DNA from 2 places in the Bartonella sp. HY761 genome. Region 1 is predicted to be linked to the other one. Evidence: riboswitches for the same ligand, from Rfam matches in the RefSeq annotation. Region 1 holds a riboswitch; the other holds the start of a gene.
The links. A riboswitch is a leader RNA that binds a small molecule or an ion and turns the genes downstream of it on or off. The one in region 1 is predicted to bind cobalamin.
Positions count from the first base shown of each region.

Region 2: linked by a shared signal. The riboswitch ahead of nrdH (glutaredoxin-like protein NrdH) and the one ahead of N6A79_RS01725 (energy-coupling factor ABC transporter permease) in region 1 are both predicted to bind cobalamin.

Region 1 covers NZ_CP104887.1:423,485-430,960, forward strand. The annotation lists gene N6A79_RS01720 (ABC transporter substrate-binding protein) at 1-807, opposite strand, end outside; gene N6A79_RS01725 (energy-coupling factor ABC transporter permease) at 935-1,654, opposite strand; cobalamin riboswitch at 1,705-1,962, opposite strand; gene N6A79_RS01730 (TetR/AcrR family transcriptional regulator) at 2,210-2,836, opposite strand; gene N6A79_RS01735 (monovalent cation/H+ antiporter subunit A) at 3,334-6,264, shown strand; gene N6A79_RS01740 (Na+/H+ antiporter subunit C) at 6,266-6,607, shown strand; gene N6A79_RS01745 (monovalent cation/H+ antiporter subunit D) at 6,607-7,476, shown strand, end outside.
Region 2 covers NZ_CP104887.1:973,857-981,332, forward strand. The annotation lists gene nrdF (class 1b ribonucleoside-diphosphate reductase subunit beta) at 1-48, opposite strand, end outside; gene nrdE (class 1b ribonucleoside-diphosphate reductase subunit alpha) at 61-2,229, opposite strand; gene nrdI (class Ib ribonucleoside-diphosphate reductase assembly flavoprotein NrdI) at 2,223-2,630, opposite strand; gene nrdH (glutaredoxin-like protein NrdH) at 2,632-2,853, opposite strand; cobalamin riboswitch at 3,241-3,515, opposite strand; gene N6A79_RS04085 (LysR family transcriptional regulator) at 3,592-4,476, opposite strand; gene rpoZ (DNA-directed RNA polymerase subunit omega) at 4,687-5,091, opposite strand; gene N6A79_RS04095 (LabA-like NYN domain-containing protein) at 5,304-5,888, shown strand; gene N6A79_RS04100 (uracil-DNA glycosylase) at 6,006-6,674, shown strand; gene N6A79_RS04105 (MFS transporter) at 6,733-7,476, opposite strand, start outside.

The DNA of each region.
Region 1 (7,476 bases):
AATTGTTTCCCAACCCATGGTTGGCCAATCGAAATCCGATTGAGCAATATTTTTTATATTAAGAGTTTTAAATATATAGGCAGGTGCGCCAAGACGTCCACCAATGAAGGGATCTGCTTGCAGTGTGGAACTTGAAAACCACATAATTCCAGAAATATCTTTGATATTAAGGGATTTTGCCTTTTCAATTGCGACTTTTTCTCGTGCCTTTAATGTTTCAATGACTTTATCACCACGCTCTTCCACGTCAAAAATTTGGGATAATTCATGGATTTCTTTATAGATAATGTCCATGTCAAAGGGGGTAGTGCGTAAACCATCATTGCCGGCAAGATTATCCTTCCCCTCGCAATCTGCGGGCGATGTGTAAACAGGAATGGTTAGATCATCAAATTGGCTATAGGTTGCAGTTGCACCAACTGGGCCAATTGTCCATTCATATTGATTGGCAATCATATCTGGCTTTTGGGCAACTACAGATTCAAAGCTTGGTTCATTATCAGCAAGACGTTTAATTTGTGCATCAATATCTTTAAATTCAGGCATGACAGGCTCAAACCATAAGGCCGTGCCTTTAACCTTGTCACTAAGGCCTAAAAGGTAGAGAATTTCTGTGCTGGTTTGACCAACCGAAACCACATTTTGCGGCTTCTTTTTAAATTCTATAACTCGGCCGCAATTATTAAGTTTTAGTGGATATTGAGTAGAGGCAGCCTCTGCCGTGTTATTTAATACGATAAGCGGTAAAATAACCAGCGAAGACAATGTTAAAACTTTTTGAAAAAAAGAAGATGTCGGGATTAGCATAGGTTTTCCGTAAGATTTTAAAATGAAGAAATAGCCGCATATAAAACCGCAGTGAAACGCCGCAATTTTAAAAGGGAGGTAAATCAAGGCGATTTACACTCCGGCTAATTGGAAAAGTTTTGGGCTTTTAATTGATTGCTTGGTAAAGCCGTTGCTGAATAAAGGGGGAATTTGATAATTTATGCAGGCTTTTAGCGATGAATAATACCCCAAGATCAATGAGTGGTTCCACCAAGACAACGCTCATATAAGCAATGGCAAAACTGCCAATATTAACTGCTGTCTCGCTACTAAAGCCTTCGCCGTAAAATGCCCAAAACGCCACCCAAGCAACAATACCACCTTGATAACTGGTCGATAAAGCTAAGGCTTGTTTATAACTTACATCTTTGTAGGCGGTATTTTGTGGAATGATTTTATTGGCAAGCCACGCCATAGCAAAAAGCGGCATGAGCAGCGTTGTGACATTCATACCATATTGGGGGAGATCAAAGGGTGCAAAAAATAACCCTTGTAAGAGGAGACCTAAAGTTAGTCCTATCGCTGTTGGAGCGACGCCAAAAATTAAAAACAATGTTGATCCAAGGATAAGATGAACTTCTGAAACGCCCACTGGATGATGGGGGAAGATTTCAAAAAAAGTAAAAACAAGGGCAGTGGTAATGAGGCTGCGCGCCAAAAGAGATATGATACCGCCATCTTTGCTTTTTTGATGAAAGCTATCAGAGGTTTTTTGAGGAAAAATTGTCTTTAATGCCAATTTGGCTGTAATACCAAGAGCTGCAAATGCTGTTGCATAGCTCAAAATAATTTTAGCGCCGGAAACGACGCCCGGTTCAATATGCATTTTTATGCCTTCCTGCACCCACCGTGCAAAAATAATTGAGCAAAAGGCGAAACGCCTGATGATTGACGGCAGGTCTCCTGGCTTGCGGAATGGCGATAACAAACAACCTTCCCATTCATTGGATTGGCTTAATTTAAAGCTAATCCTAAACAGTGGTTTGCAGTTTTTACTGCATCATATTTGTTATCTACCGCTTACAGTTGCGGGGGCAGCCATGGCTTGGGTCCTTTATAAAGTTAACCCGTCCCATGTTCCCTATTAGTCCCCTATGAAGTCCATCATTCGGGGAACCGTCTCAGCTAGGTTAACTATTTCGTATAATAACGTCAATCAAAAAGATGTAACGCTATTGTTATGGTATAACATAACTGTTGTAAAGAAAAATTTTTATGAATATTTCTTGCCGATAAATTGCGATCAAAAGTTTAGCTGTAAAAAGTCAGATTTTGTAATTGGTGTATTGGTTGTTAGAGGCTAACATATCAATTTAAAATGGCACCGATCATTGCTGTGAATGATCAATGGCAATGATCGGTGCATTATTGAACAAGTTGTTTATTTGCTTTTCTTTTTTAAACCACGGCAGATGATTTTAATAAATTTACCAATCTGCTTATCTAGTAAGGCAGGGGGAACGCCAACATCTCTGCTGTCAAGACTAATGGATACAAGGCCGTGAATGCCGGAAAATATGGTTTGTGAAAAGAGCTTCACTTCTTCACTATCTGCGCCCTTCATCAATTCACCAAGCGGCTTATCAACCACTTGAAAAGGCCTTAATCTTTCATGAGAAACCCAATCAGGAACAGGCTTATCTTGCGGTAATTGATGGTCAAATAATGTGCGCCATAAGTTATAATTATCACGGGCAAAATGATGGTAGGCGCGCGCCGTTACAATCAGCATATCTTCAGCCGTTTGCGGCTGTTCATCATTAAATTCAGCCTCTATTGCGGTTTCAAGCCGCACCAATGTTTTTGAGCTAACGCGTAATAATAGCTCATCAAGATCAGTAACTAGATTATAGATTTGTCCAAGACCAACGCCGATTTCATCGGCAAGCTCACGCGCTTTAAAACCGTTCAATCCCTTAGCGGCAATAGCTCGCTCCGCCGCGTCAATAAGGGCGATGCGTTGCTGTTCTCTTTTTAATGTCGTTTTAGCAATTTTTTCTTTAGCCATGAACGAGGTTCATATCATAATTAAGCATCAATTGCAAGTTGGGAAGAGTGTATTGCGATAAATTTGTTGTGTTTCAACGAAATGCTTCATGATGGAGCTCAGTTGGTTTGGTAACTAAATTTAATGCATATGGTCTAATGTATCACCTTTGTCATGACACTATCATGTTTTTAGAACTATTTTATCCACAGGCAAAAAATATATCGCTTTTTCCTTAAAATATTCACCAATCGGCTGTATTTTTTGTTTAGAATAGGTTTTGTAAAACCAGATTTATTATCGTGAATTGCAAAATTTTAGATTCGCACTTAAGCTATAGGGTTTTATTTGTTAATTTTTTTGCCAATTTACGTAAGTGTGAAATAATTTTGAAAATTTTGTTTTTAAAAAAATCATAACTTTCTTCTGGTATAGCATGCTGATGCCAAATGGCAGCAATTAGGGTTTACATGATGGGATAGCGCTTTGTCGCTTGTAGTAATGGGGTTGATATAATGGTGACAACAAGGGAAGCGATGCTGGTTTTACTAATCCTGCTCCCCTTCATAGGCAGTGCAATAATTGGCTTTTTTCGCTCCACCGCTAAGAATAATGAAGCGTGGTTTGCAGGCTCTGTTGCGCTTTTTGGTCTGTTGCTCACTATCATGCTTTATCCCTCGATTATGAATGGTGACGCGGTACGCTTACAAATAGATTGGTTGCCACAATGGGGAATCAATATTATTTTGCGGATGGATGGTCTTGCTTGGCTGTTCTTGCTGATGATCAATGGTATTGGTCTATTGGTTGTAATTTATGCGCGTTATTATATGGATCCTGCTGATCCAGTACCACGCTTCTTTTCTTTTTTCCTTGCCTTTATGGGGGCAATGACCGGTATTGTTTTATCTGGCAATATCATCATGCTGGTGATTTTTTGGGAATTAACCAGTATTTTCTCGTTTTTGCTGATTGGGTATTGGTATCATAATGCTAGCGCCCGTGATGGCGCGCGTATGGCCTTAACGGTTACTGGCCTTGGCGGTTTTGCCCTTTTGGTTGGTATGCTTTTATTGGGGCATATTGTTGGTAGTTATGATCTTGATGTGGTGCTAAAGTCTGGTGATATTATTCGCTCAAGTCCACTTTATTTGCCAGCCCTTATCCTTATTCTTTTGGGTGCGCTTACCAAAAGTGCGCAATTTCCATTTCATTTTTGGTTGCCAAATGCTATGGCCGCGCCAACCCCCGTATCAGCCTATTTGCATTCGGCAACCATGGTCAAGGCAGGGGTTTTCTTATTGGTGCGGCTGTGGCCAGTGCTTGCCGGCACTGACGCATGGTTTTGGATTGTTGGTCTATCTGGGCTCACCACTTTATTTCTTGGCGCTTATTTTGCTATGTTTCAGCAGGACCTTAAAGGGCTTCTTGCTTATTCAACCATTAGTCACTTAGGACTTATCACTACATTATTAAGCCTTGGCAGTCCGCTTGCTTGTGTTGCTGCGATTTTCCATATGGCTAATCATGCGACTTTTAAAGCATCTTTGTTTATGGCGGCAGGTATTATAGACCATGAAACTGGCACGCGTGATATGCGCAAGCTCACTGGGCTTGCACGCTATATGCCAATAACTGCGGCACTTGCGATTATTGCGAGTGCCGCAATGGCAGGCGTGCCGTTGTTAAATGGTTTTCTTTCCAAGGAAATGTTCTTTGCCGAAGCTATTGAAACCCATGTTGAATCGTGGCTTGATCTGGCAACGCCTTATATTGCGACCGTTGCTAGCCTATTTTCAGTTACCTATTCTGTCCGGTTTATTCATGGGGTATTTTTTGGGCCTAAACCACAAGATCTACCCAAAAAACCGCATGAGCCACCCCATTTTATGCGCTTGCCAATAGAGTTATTGGTAGGGCTTTGTCTGCTTGTTGGCATTTTACCTAATTGGAGTATTGGGCCAGCCCTTTCAGGTGCGGTAAAATCTGTGCTTGGTAGTGCGACACCTCATTATAGTCTTGCTCTTTGGCATGGTTTTAATACGCCGCTTATCATGAGCTTAATTGCCCTTGTAGGCGGTATATTGCTTTATATTGTTGGGCGTCGTTATTTCCTTTCTTGCGAAGATGGGCCACCTTTTTTCCGCCATATCAAAGGTCAGCGAATATTTGAGCGGGTTTTGGTTACCATTTCATGGAAATGGGCGCGTTGGGCCGAACAGTTTTTTGGTACACGCCGTTTGCAAACGCAGGTGCGATGGGTGATACTTGTGCCGATTGCGGCTGTTTTTGCCGCCATTGCCATTATTGGTATTATGCCAGGTGATTTGCCGCTAACCACGATTGATCCTGTTTTTGCGATCTTTTGGATTATTGGTGGTACATGCGCCCTTTGTGCTGCTTGGCAAGCAAAGTTTCACCGTTTAGCATCTTTGATGTTGGTTGGTGGTGCCGGGCTTATGACATGCGTTACTTTCTTGTGGCTTTCCGCGCCGGATTTAGCACTAACCCAATTATTGGTGGAAGTCGTAACAACCGTTCTTTTGCTTTTGGGCTTACGTTGGTTGCCAAAACGCTGGCAAGATCCAGATCCAATGCCTGCCGGACTATCGGCACGCTTTCGCCGTTTGCGAGATTTGTTAATTGCTATTATTGGTGGTTGCGGTTTGGCTTGGCTTTCCTATGCGATTATGACAAGGGGCGCTTTAGATGCCGGCGGTGATACTATTGCCGAGTTTTTCTTGAAAAACGCCTATGTTGGTGGCGGCGGAACCAATGTTGTTAATGTGCTTCTAGTTGATTTCCGTGGTTTTGATACAATGGGTGAAATATGCGTCCTTGGTATTGTGGCGCTGACGGTTTTTGCACTTCTACGCCGGTTTCGACCAGCTTCTGAAAGTATTGAATCGCCCTCGCAACAACGTATTCAAACCGCGTTCGATATCAACCAACCAGAGCGTGAAGAGGGCGATACCTTACAGGATTATTTGACCATTCCGCAAATAACCATGCATTGGCTATTTCCTGCGATTATCGGTCTCGCCATTTACATCTTTATGCGCGGCCATGATTTGCCGGGCGGTGGTTTTGCCGCCGGTGTTACCATGGCGATTGGCTTTATCTTGCAATATCTTGCGTCTGGTACACGCTGGGTTGAGGATCATTTAACTATTTTGCCAGTACGTTGGATGGGCTTTGGTATATGTGTTGCCCTTGCAACGGGCGGCGCTTCGTGGTTTTTCGGTTATCCATTCCTGACCACCTATTTTAATTACCTTGAAATTCCCTTTATTGGTAAAATGCCAACTGCTTCTGCTTTATTGTTTGATATGGGGGTTTTTGCCTTGGTTGTTGGAGCAACAGTTTTAATGCTGATTGCGCTTGCCCACCAATCCATACGCCGCTACCGCGTGCGTAAAGAAGAAACCATTGTGAAAGAGGACAATTAATATGGAGATAATTCTCGCTCTTGCTATTGGTATTCTTGGCGGTTCTGGCATTTGGCTTTTATTGCGTCCACGTACGTTTCAGGTGATTATTGGTCTTTCACTTCTGTCTTATGCGGTAAATATATTTATTTTTTCGATGGGGCGGTTAAAGATGAATGCCGCACCGATCACATCAAATACCGGTAGCATTGATCCTACACAATTTACGGATCCTGTGCCGCAAGCGCTTGTTTTAACCGCGATTGTTATTGGTTTTGCCACCACAGCTCTTTTTCTTGTGGTATTGCTTGTTGCTCGTGGGCTGACCGGCTCTGACCATGTTGACGGAAGGGAGCCAAATTAATGGGAAACGCCCTTTATCACCTCATTATTATACCAATTATTTTGCCTTTGGCTGTCGCGGCAGTGCTGTTGTTTTTTGATGAGCGTCGCCATACGTTAAAATTGCTTTCGGCAATTATTACTAGTGGCTTACTGGTACTGGTGGCTATTGCGCTTATTGCGCGGGCTAAGGATATAACTCCTAGTGCTGATGTTTATTTGCTTGGCAATTGGGCTGCACCTTTCGGTATTGTTTTGGTGCTTGATCGTCTTTCGGCAGTTTTGCTTTTGCTTTCTTCATGCCTTATGCTTGGTTCGCTTGTTTATTCCTACACTCATTGGAATAAAGCAGGGCCGCATTTCCCCTCGCTCATGTTGTTTTTATTAGCTGGGGTCAATGGTGCATTTTTAACTGGCGATCTTTTTAATCTTTTTGTATTTTTTGAAGTGATGCTAACCGCTTCTTATGCATTGGCTTTGCATGGTTCAGGCAGTCGGCGTGTACGTGCAGGGCTGCATTATATTGTCATTAATCTACTTGCATCGTCTTTGTTTTTGATAGGTGCGGCGCTCATTTATGGTGTGACAGGCACTTTGAATATGGCAGATATTGCTGCCAAAGTATCCGCAATTCCCGCGAATGATCTTATGCTTTTTGAAGCAGGCGCTGCTATTTTGGGTGTAGCCTTTTTGGTAAAGGCTGGCATGTGGCCATTAAGTTTCTGGCTGCCGGCAACCTATAGTGCCGCTCCTGCACCAGTTGCAGCAGTCTTTGCTATTTTAAGTAAAGTTGGCATTTATGTTATATTGCGTTTATCAATTTTGATTTTTGGCGCAAGTGCCTCTAGCGTTTATGGTTTTGGTCATAATGTGCTATTTTATGGTGGTCTT
Region 2 (7,476 bases), 550 kb from region 1:
GCGGTTCCAATTAATAGCGCGTACGGGTTTTGCTTTTAAATGGTTCATTTGATGTGCTCCTTAAAGACTGCATGATACGCAGCCTTCAACCTCGGTGCCGCTTAGGGCATCTTGGCGAATTCGGACATAATAAATAGTTTTAATGCCTTTTTTCCAAGCATAGATTTGCGCGCGATTAATGTCGCGTGTTGTTGCAGTGTCAGGAAAAAATAGCGTTAGCGATAGACCTTGATCGACATGGCGGGTGGCCTCAGCATAAGTGTCGATGATTTTTTCAGGGCCAATTTTATAGGCGTCTTCAAAATATTGAAGGTTGTCATTGGTCATATAAGGTGCCGGATAATAGACGCGGCCAATTTTGCCTTCTTTACGAATTTCGATTTTTGACACAATTGGATGAATGGACGAGGTGGCATGATTAATATAGGAAATAGAGCCGGTTGGGGGCACAGCCTGTAAATAGCTGTTATAAAGTCCATATTCGGCAACTCTATCGGCTAATTCACGCCAATCATCTTTTGTGGGGATAGCAATTGCATTTTTTGCAAAGAGCTCAATCACTTTAGGAGTTTTTGGCTGCCATTCTTCATTTATATATTTGGCAAAATAGCTCTTATCAGCATAGGCGGAGTTTTCAAATCCTAAAAAGTGACTTCCATGTTCCTTCGCCAATTTGTTCGAGGCACAAAGAGCATGATAGGTGATGGTGTAAAAATAGATATTGGTAAAATCAAGCGCTTCAGGTGAGCCATAATAAATATGTTCGCGAGCAAGAAAACCATGAAGGTTCATTTGCCCAAGACCAATGGCATGGCTTTCACGATTGCCTTTAGCAATTGAAGGAACACATTCCATATTGCTCATTTGTGAAACAGCGGTAAGGGCGCGAATAGCTGTTTCAACCGTATTGCCAAAATTAGGAGAATCCATCGTTTTAGCAATATTCAGTGAGCCAAGATTGCAGGAAATATCATTACCAATCGTTTTATAAGAAAGATCAGCATTAAATTCACTGGCGCTATTTACTTGCAAAATTTCAGAGCAAAGATTGCTCATTGAAATGCGGCCAGCAAGCGGATTAAGTCTATTGGCGGTATCTTCAAATAAAATATAAGGATAGCCTGATTCAAACTGAATTTCTGCAAGGCGTTGAAAAAAATTGCGGGCATTAATACGGGTTTTGCGAATATCAGGATTATCAACAAAGTCTCGATAATGCTTACTTATTTCAATATCACTCATGCATTTGCCGGTGACACGCTCAATATCATAAGGAGAAAATAGATACATTTCCTCATTTTGGCGGGCAAGCTCAAACGTAATATCAGGAATAATTACCCCTAAGGATAAGGTTTTGATGCGGATTTTTTCGTCTGCATTTTCGCGCTTGGTATCAAGAAAAGTTAAAATATCTGGGTGATGGGCATGTAAATACACCGCACCAGCCCCTTGGCGCGCACCAAGTTGGTTGGCATAGGAAAACGCATCTTCAAGCATTTTCATCACTGGTACAATGCCTGATGACTGGTTTTCAATATGCTTAATCGGTGCGCCTGCTTCACGCAAATTGGTAAGGCTAAGGGCAACGCCGCCACCACGCTTTGATAATTGTAGGGCAGAATTGATTGAACGGCCGATTGATTCCATATTGTCTTCAAGGCGCAATAAAAAGCATGAAACAAGTTCGCCGCGCTGCTGTTTACCAGCATTTAAAAAAGTTGGTGTAGCAGGCTGGAAGCGACCGGTGATAATTTCATCAACTAATTTTATTGCAAGTTCTTGATTGCCGCGTGCAAGGCTTAATGCAACCATGACAATGCGATCTTCATAGCGTTCTAAATAACGCGTGCCATCACGTGTTTTTAATGTGTAAGCGGTATAATATTTAAATGCACCAAGAAAAGTTGGAAAGCGAAATCTATAACCATAAGCGCGTTGGAAAAGGCTTTTTATAAAATCGCTATCATAGGCATCTAACACGCTTTTTTCATAAAAACCTTCTTCGACAAGGTAATCGAGTTTTTCTTCTAAATTATGAAAGAAAACGGTGTTTTGGTTGACATGCTGCAAAAAATACTGCCGCGCTGCCATTTTATCCATTTCAAATTGGATTGCACCATTTTCATCGTAAATATTAAGCATGGCATTTAGGGCATGAAAATCAAGCTGTGGCTCGCTGCGCGCTGATTTTGCTATTTGCGATTTATCCAATTGCGGCTGGTCTAGCATTGGTTTTTTCCAAGATTTTTAAATTTTTTTAAGATTTTATGAACATTGTCAGCATCTTCTTGCGTGCCACGCAGTTCAAAGCGATAAAGGCAAGGCACATTACATTTTTGTGCAATAATATCACCAGCAAGGGCATAGGTATTGCCAAAATTACGATTGCCACCAGCAATGACACCGCGAATGCGGTGGCGATTTTCTTCTTCATTTAAAAAATGGATAATGGCTTTGGGTACAGCGCCATTTCCTTCGCCATCAGCATAGGTTGGCAACACCAAAATATAGTCATCACTTATATGTTTGGCAGGTTCTTTGCGATCAATGCGAAAGGCCGGCAATTGCAAGCGCTCGACAAAAGCATGAGTATTGCCAGTCGAGCTTGAGTAATAGGCAAGCAAAAGCATATTATGCAATCTTCGCAATCATGTCAGGGCGAAACCCAGCCCAATGATGATCACCTGCAACGACAACAGGAACTTGACGATAGCCCAACGATTGAACCCGCGAAAAACCATCTTCATTCTCAGTAATATCAATAATATTGTAAGCAATACCCTTGGTATCAAGAACGCGGTAAGTAGCAGTGCATTGAGCGCATTGGGGCTTTGAATAGATGGTAACTTGCATGAGATTAATTCCTTTTGAGGATAACTGGCTTTGGTACTTTATAGAGTTTTGGTTAAGCATAAACGCCGAGCAATAAGGGCTTAGCCTTATGCTGCGTTAAATCCGTGCTTTGTCATGGAGGATGGCGCTGTCAGAAGTATTAAAGCAGCAAAGCTCAATGCTGCTTATTGTAGCTCGACGGCGCTATAGCTTTAGTTAATGCTGCAATGGTGGTGCGTTGATGTAATTAACATCAAAAATTTTTAGATAAAGCATTATAAACTTCCTTCCCGAAGCCTAAAGAGGCATTTGCACGGGTGGGTTTAAAGCATTGGCACAGGCAATAGACCTAAACCAAAAGGGCGCAAAGATACGCCGATTAAACCTCGCCAGTGCAGACACCCCGTCTGTTGACACTTATTCAAGGCAGGTCTCCTGGCTCACAGCTCAACACAATTAACGACCTTCCCAAGCATTATTTCAATTTCATCTTAGCAATGATGCTACTTATGATTTTAAAAATTTTGCTCAGTGGTTAAACCGTTATTGCTCCTTGTTCACAGTTGCGGGGGCAGCTTTGGAATAATATCAATAATCAAATGTAAGGCATTGATTATTAAGCTATCTACCAAATTCCCTTTAAATTTGAACAGAATCAAATAACCTTGAATACTAGATATAGTAGTCTATTTGAATTTTTGGTCAATATATATGGTTAGATTATAAACAGACAAAATTGAATTTAGTTAACTCAGCTTTTTACAGAAAAGCAGCGCGATTGGTTTCGATAGATTGGGATATAAAGTTTGCTACTTCATGAATACGGCGAATGCCTTTTAAATTCTCATGATAGGATAACCAGTAGGAGCGGATAATTGCTTTTTCTGGCAGCACTACCACCAAATCAGGATAAGTTCTAGCGATATAACTATGCAAAATACCAATACCGCCACCTGCTAAAATGGCTTCCAATTGCCCTAACGTGCTAGATACTTGAAAATTGGAATGCCAATCTTCACTTATCTCATGGCTATAAGCAAGAGCAGGGGTGGAGATGAGATCGTCAACATAATCAATCTTGCGATGATGTGCTAATATATCATGAATATCTAATGGGTGGCCATGGCGCTTTAAATAATCCTTATGGGCATAAAGGCGCAATTTATAATCGGTCAGCTTTTTGGCAATAAGCCGCCCTTGCGCGGGGCGCTCAACGGTTATCGCAATATCGGCTTCGCGTTGGGACAGCGAAAAATTGCGTGAGACCGGTACCAATTGCAGGGTTAAATCTGGAAACTTTTCTGACAATTGCGGTAAATGCTTGGCAAGGAAAGAAACACCAAAGCCATCAGGTGCAGCAATACGAATAGTGCCGCTTAGCTGCACATCTTCGCCACCAATTTGCGCTTGTGCTTGCAACATTTGCGCTTCAACTTGTTCTGCATGGTGTAAAAGGCGTTCACCTGCATCGGTGAGCTGCGTTCCAGTGGTGCTGCGCGTCACTAATTTGGTGTTTAATTGGTGTTCAAGCGCAGTTAGACGCCGCGAAATAGTTGTATGATTAACTCCAAGCTGTTTGGCAGCTTTAAGCAACTGACTATTGCGCGCAACGCTTAAAAATATTCTTAAATCATCCCAATTCATACGCTTAAATTTGCATATGTTTGGCGATTATTCAATGCCATAAAACGCTTCTATAGGCTTATGCGCTTATTGTGTAAAAAATAGTTTTAATGAAATCTTGTTTGGCTCATCTAATTGAATTAGACCTATAAATGCAAAAAAAACCGCCAACTGTTACAGTGGCGGTTTTATATAAAGTCGATTAATAATGATTAATTCAATAGTTTAGAATCAGTAATCATCATTCTTTTCAGGGGCAACCAAGCCCTCAATACCAGCAAGAAGATCGTCTTCAGACATTTGATCAAAGACTATAGGTTGATCTGCAACGTCATCATTAAATAACGAATCACCCAAACCTGCATCATCATGAGTAAGAAGTGCTGGTGCAATTTCAGGCTCATCAACTTCAACATGCTTTTGCATGGAATGGATAAGATCTTCTTTCAAATCGGCTGGTGACAAGGTCTCATCAGCAATCTCACGCAAGGCAACAACAGGATTCTTATCATTGTCGCGGTCAATAGTGATTTGCGCACCTTGAGAAATCTGACGGGCGCGGTGGCTAGCCAGAAGAATAAGCTCAAAGCGGTTGTTAACCTTATCAATGCAATCTTCAACAGTAACGCGGGCCATAGATGCCCCTTTCATTATATGCGGTTTAATGGATTTGAGGCTTACATAACCAGTTTTTATAAAAAAAACAAGAAAAACCAACCAAAGAGTTAAAATTCCTAAAGTTCTGTCTTGGCATCACTGCACAACTACATTAAGTTAGGTGTATTGTTCCAGTTATTTTAGCTCTGCATTCAATTAGTAATGCATATTATAAAAAGATGGTTTTAAATATGTTTGACCCAAGAGAGAAAATTGCTCTTTTTATTGACGGCGCAAATTTATATGCCGCCTCCAAAACATTAGGTTTTGATATCGACTATCAAAAACTTTTAAAAGCTTTTCAAAAGCGCGGTTATCTTTTACGCGCTTATTATTACACTGCTTTGGTTGAAGATCAAGAATACTCCTCGATTCGTCCACTTATTGACTGGCTAGATTATAATGGATATCGTGTCATTACTAAGGCAGCCAAAGAATTTACTGATGCGGCAGGTCGCCGAAAGGTAAAAGGCAATATGGATATTGAGCTTACCATTGATGCAATGGAGCTTTCGGAAACAGTTGATCATTTTGTTATTTTTTCTGGCGATGGTGATTTTAGATCTTTGGTGGAAGCCTTGCAACGCAAGGGTCGTAAGGTCAGTGTTGTTAGCACTCTTTCAACGCAACCAGCAATGATTTCGGATGATTTGCGCCGCCAAGCGGATCATTTCATTGATCTTGTTTCGCTAAAAAATGAAGTGGGTAGAGCACCAAGCGATAAGCCGAGTGACTCGCCAGCTTTTTATGAAGAAGACGAAGAAGACGAATATTGATTTTTTTTAAATGAAGTGGCGATATATATCGCCACTTTATGGTCTTTTTTGATGTTGCCGCGGCTTTTAGCCGTTTTATTATTTTATTTAAGGGCATAGTTTGCATTGTTGTCAGTCATGAATTTTTCTGTAGCGCAATCATGTCCGGATCCCAGCTATGACTGCCCTTTATGCCCCCGCCTCCACGAATTTTTAAGTGAATGGCGGCAAATCGAGCCTAATTGGTATAATGGTCCAGTAAAGCCTTTTTGGCCAAAAGATGGTGCGCAAAGTGTTAAGCTGTTAATTATTGGCCTTGCACCGGGTTTACGAGGGGCGAATCGCACAGGCCGACCATTTACAGGCGATTATGCCGGCGATTTGCTTTATTCTACATTGAAGCTGTTTGGCTTTGCGCAAGGGCAATTTGAAGCACGTATTGATGATAGTTTACAATTAGTTGATTGCGCAATTGCTAATGCTGTGCGCTGTGTTCCGCCGCAAAATAAACCAGTGGGCGCAGAAATAAATATGTGTCGACAATTCTTATCACCATTATTTAACAATCTTCCAAATTTGAAAATTATCATAACCCTTGGTGCTATTGCCCATCAATCAACCATCCGTGCGCTTAAAAAGCCGGTAAGTCGTTATCCGTTTAAGCATGGACTTATGAGTGATGTTGATGGCTTGAAAGTTTTATCAAGCTATCATTGCTCACGTTATAACACCAATACAGGTGTTTTGACCGATGCAATGTTTCATGACGTTTTTGAAAAAGCGCGCGCTTATCTTGATAATCAATAAAACGCTGGTCTAATTTATAAACCAGCGTCTTTTTGTGGATTGAAAAGCGTAGTTAAGTCTAGCGTTTGAGTGTTTTAACTTCACCAGTTTTTAATTTTGGCAAAAATATTGCGACAAGTCCCAAGAATGGCAAAAACGAGCAAACATCAAATAGGGTTTGGATGCCATAAATATCAGCAACTTTGCCTAACACTGCCGCAGATATAGCGCCAATGCCAAAAGAAAGTCCAAAGCAAAGACCTGCCACTGTACCGACGCGGCCGGGCAATAATTCTTGCACAAAAACTACAATTGCTGGAAATGCCGATGCTAAGATCATACCAATAATAACTGATAAAATAGCCATAATTGGCAAATTAACATGCGGCATTAATAGAGTAAAAGGTAATACGCCAAGAATGGATACCCAGATAACTGAGCGTGCGCCAATGCGATCACCAATGCGACCACCAAAAATTGTGCCAACAGCTATACCGCCGAGATAAAGAAATAGTAAAATTTGCGCTGTATGGGTGGTAACGCCAAATTTGTCGATAGCATAAAACATATAAAAATTGCTCATACTGGCAAGATATATGTATTTAGCTAACATCAATAAAAGCAATACAAATAAAGTACCAGCGATTTGTTTTTTAGATAAAAGCTGGGTTTGCACAACTGCTTTTTTCTTTGCGGTAAATTTTAATTGGGCAGCATACCAACGGCTAACCCAAATCAACAATAAAAAGCCAATAAAGGCAATAATTGCGAAATATCCAATGCGGCTTTGCTGCGAGATAAACAATGCCGCTAATAACGGGCC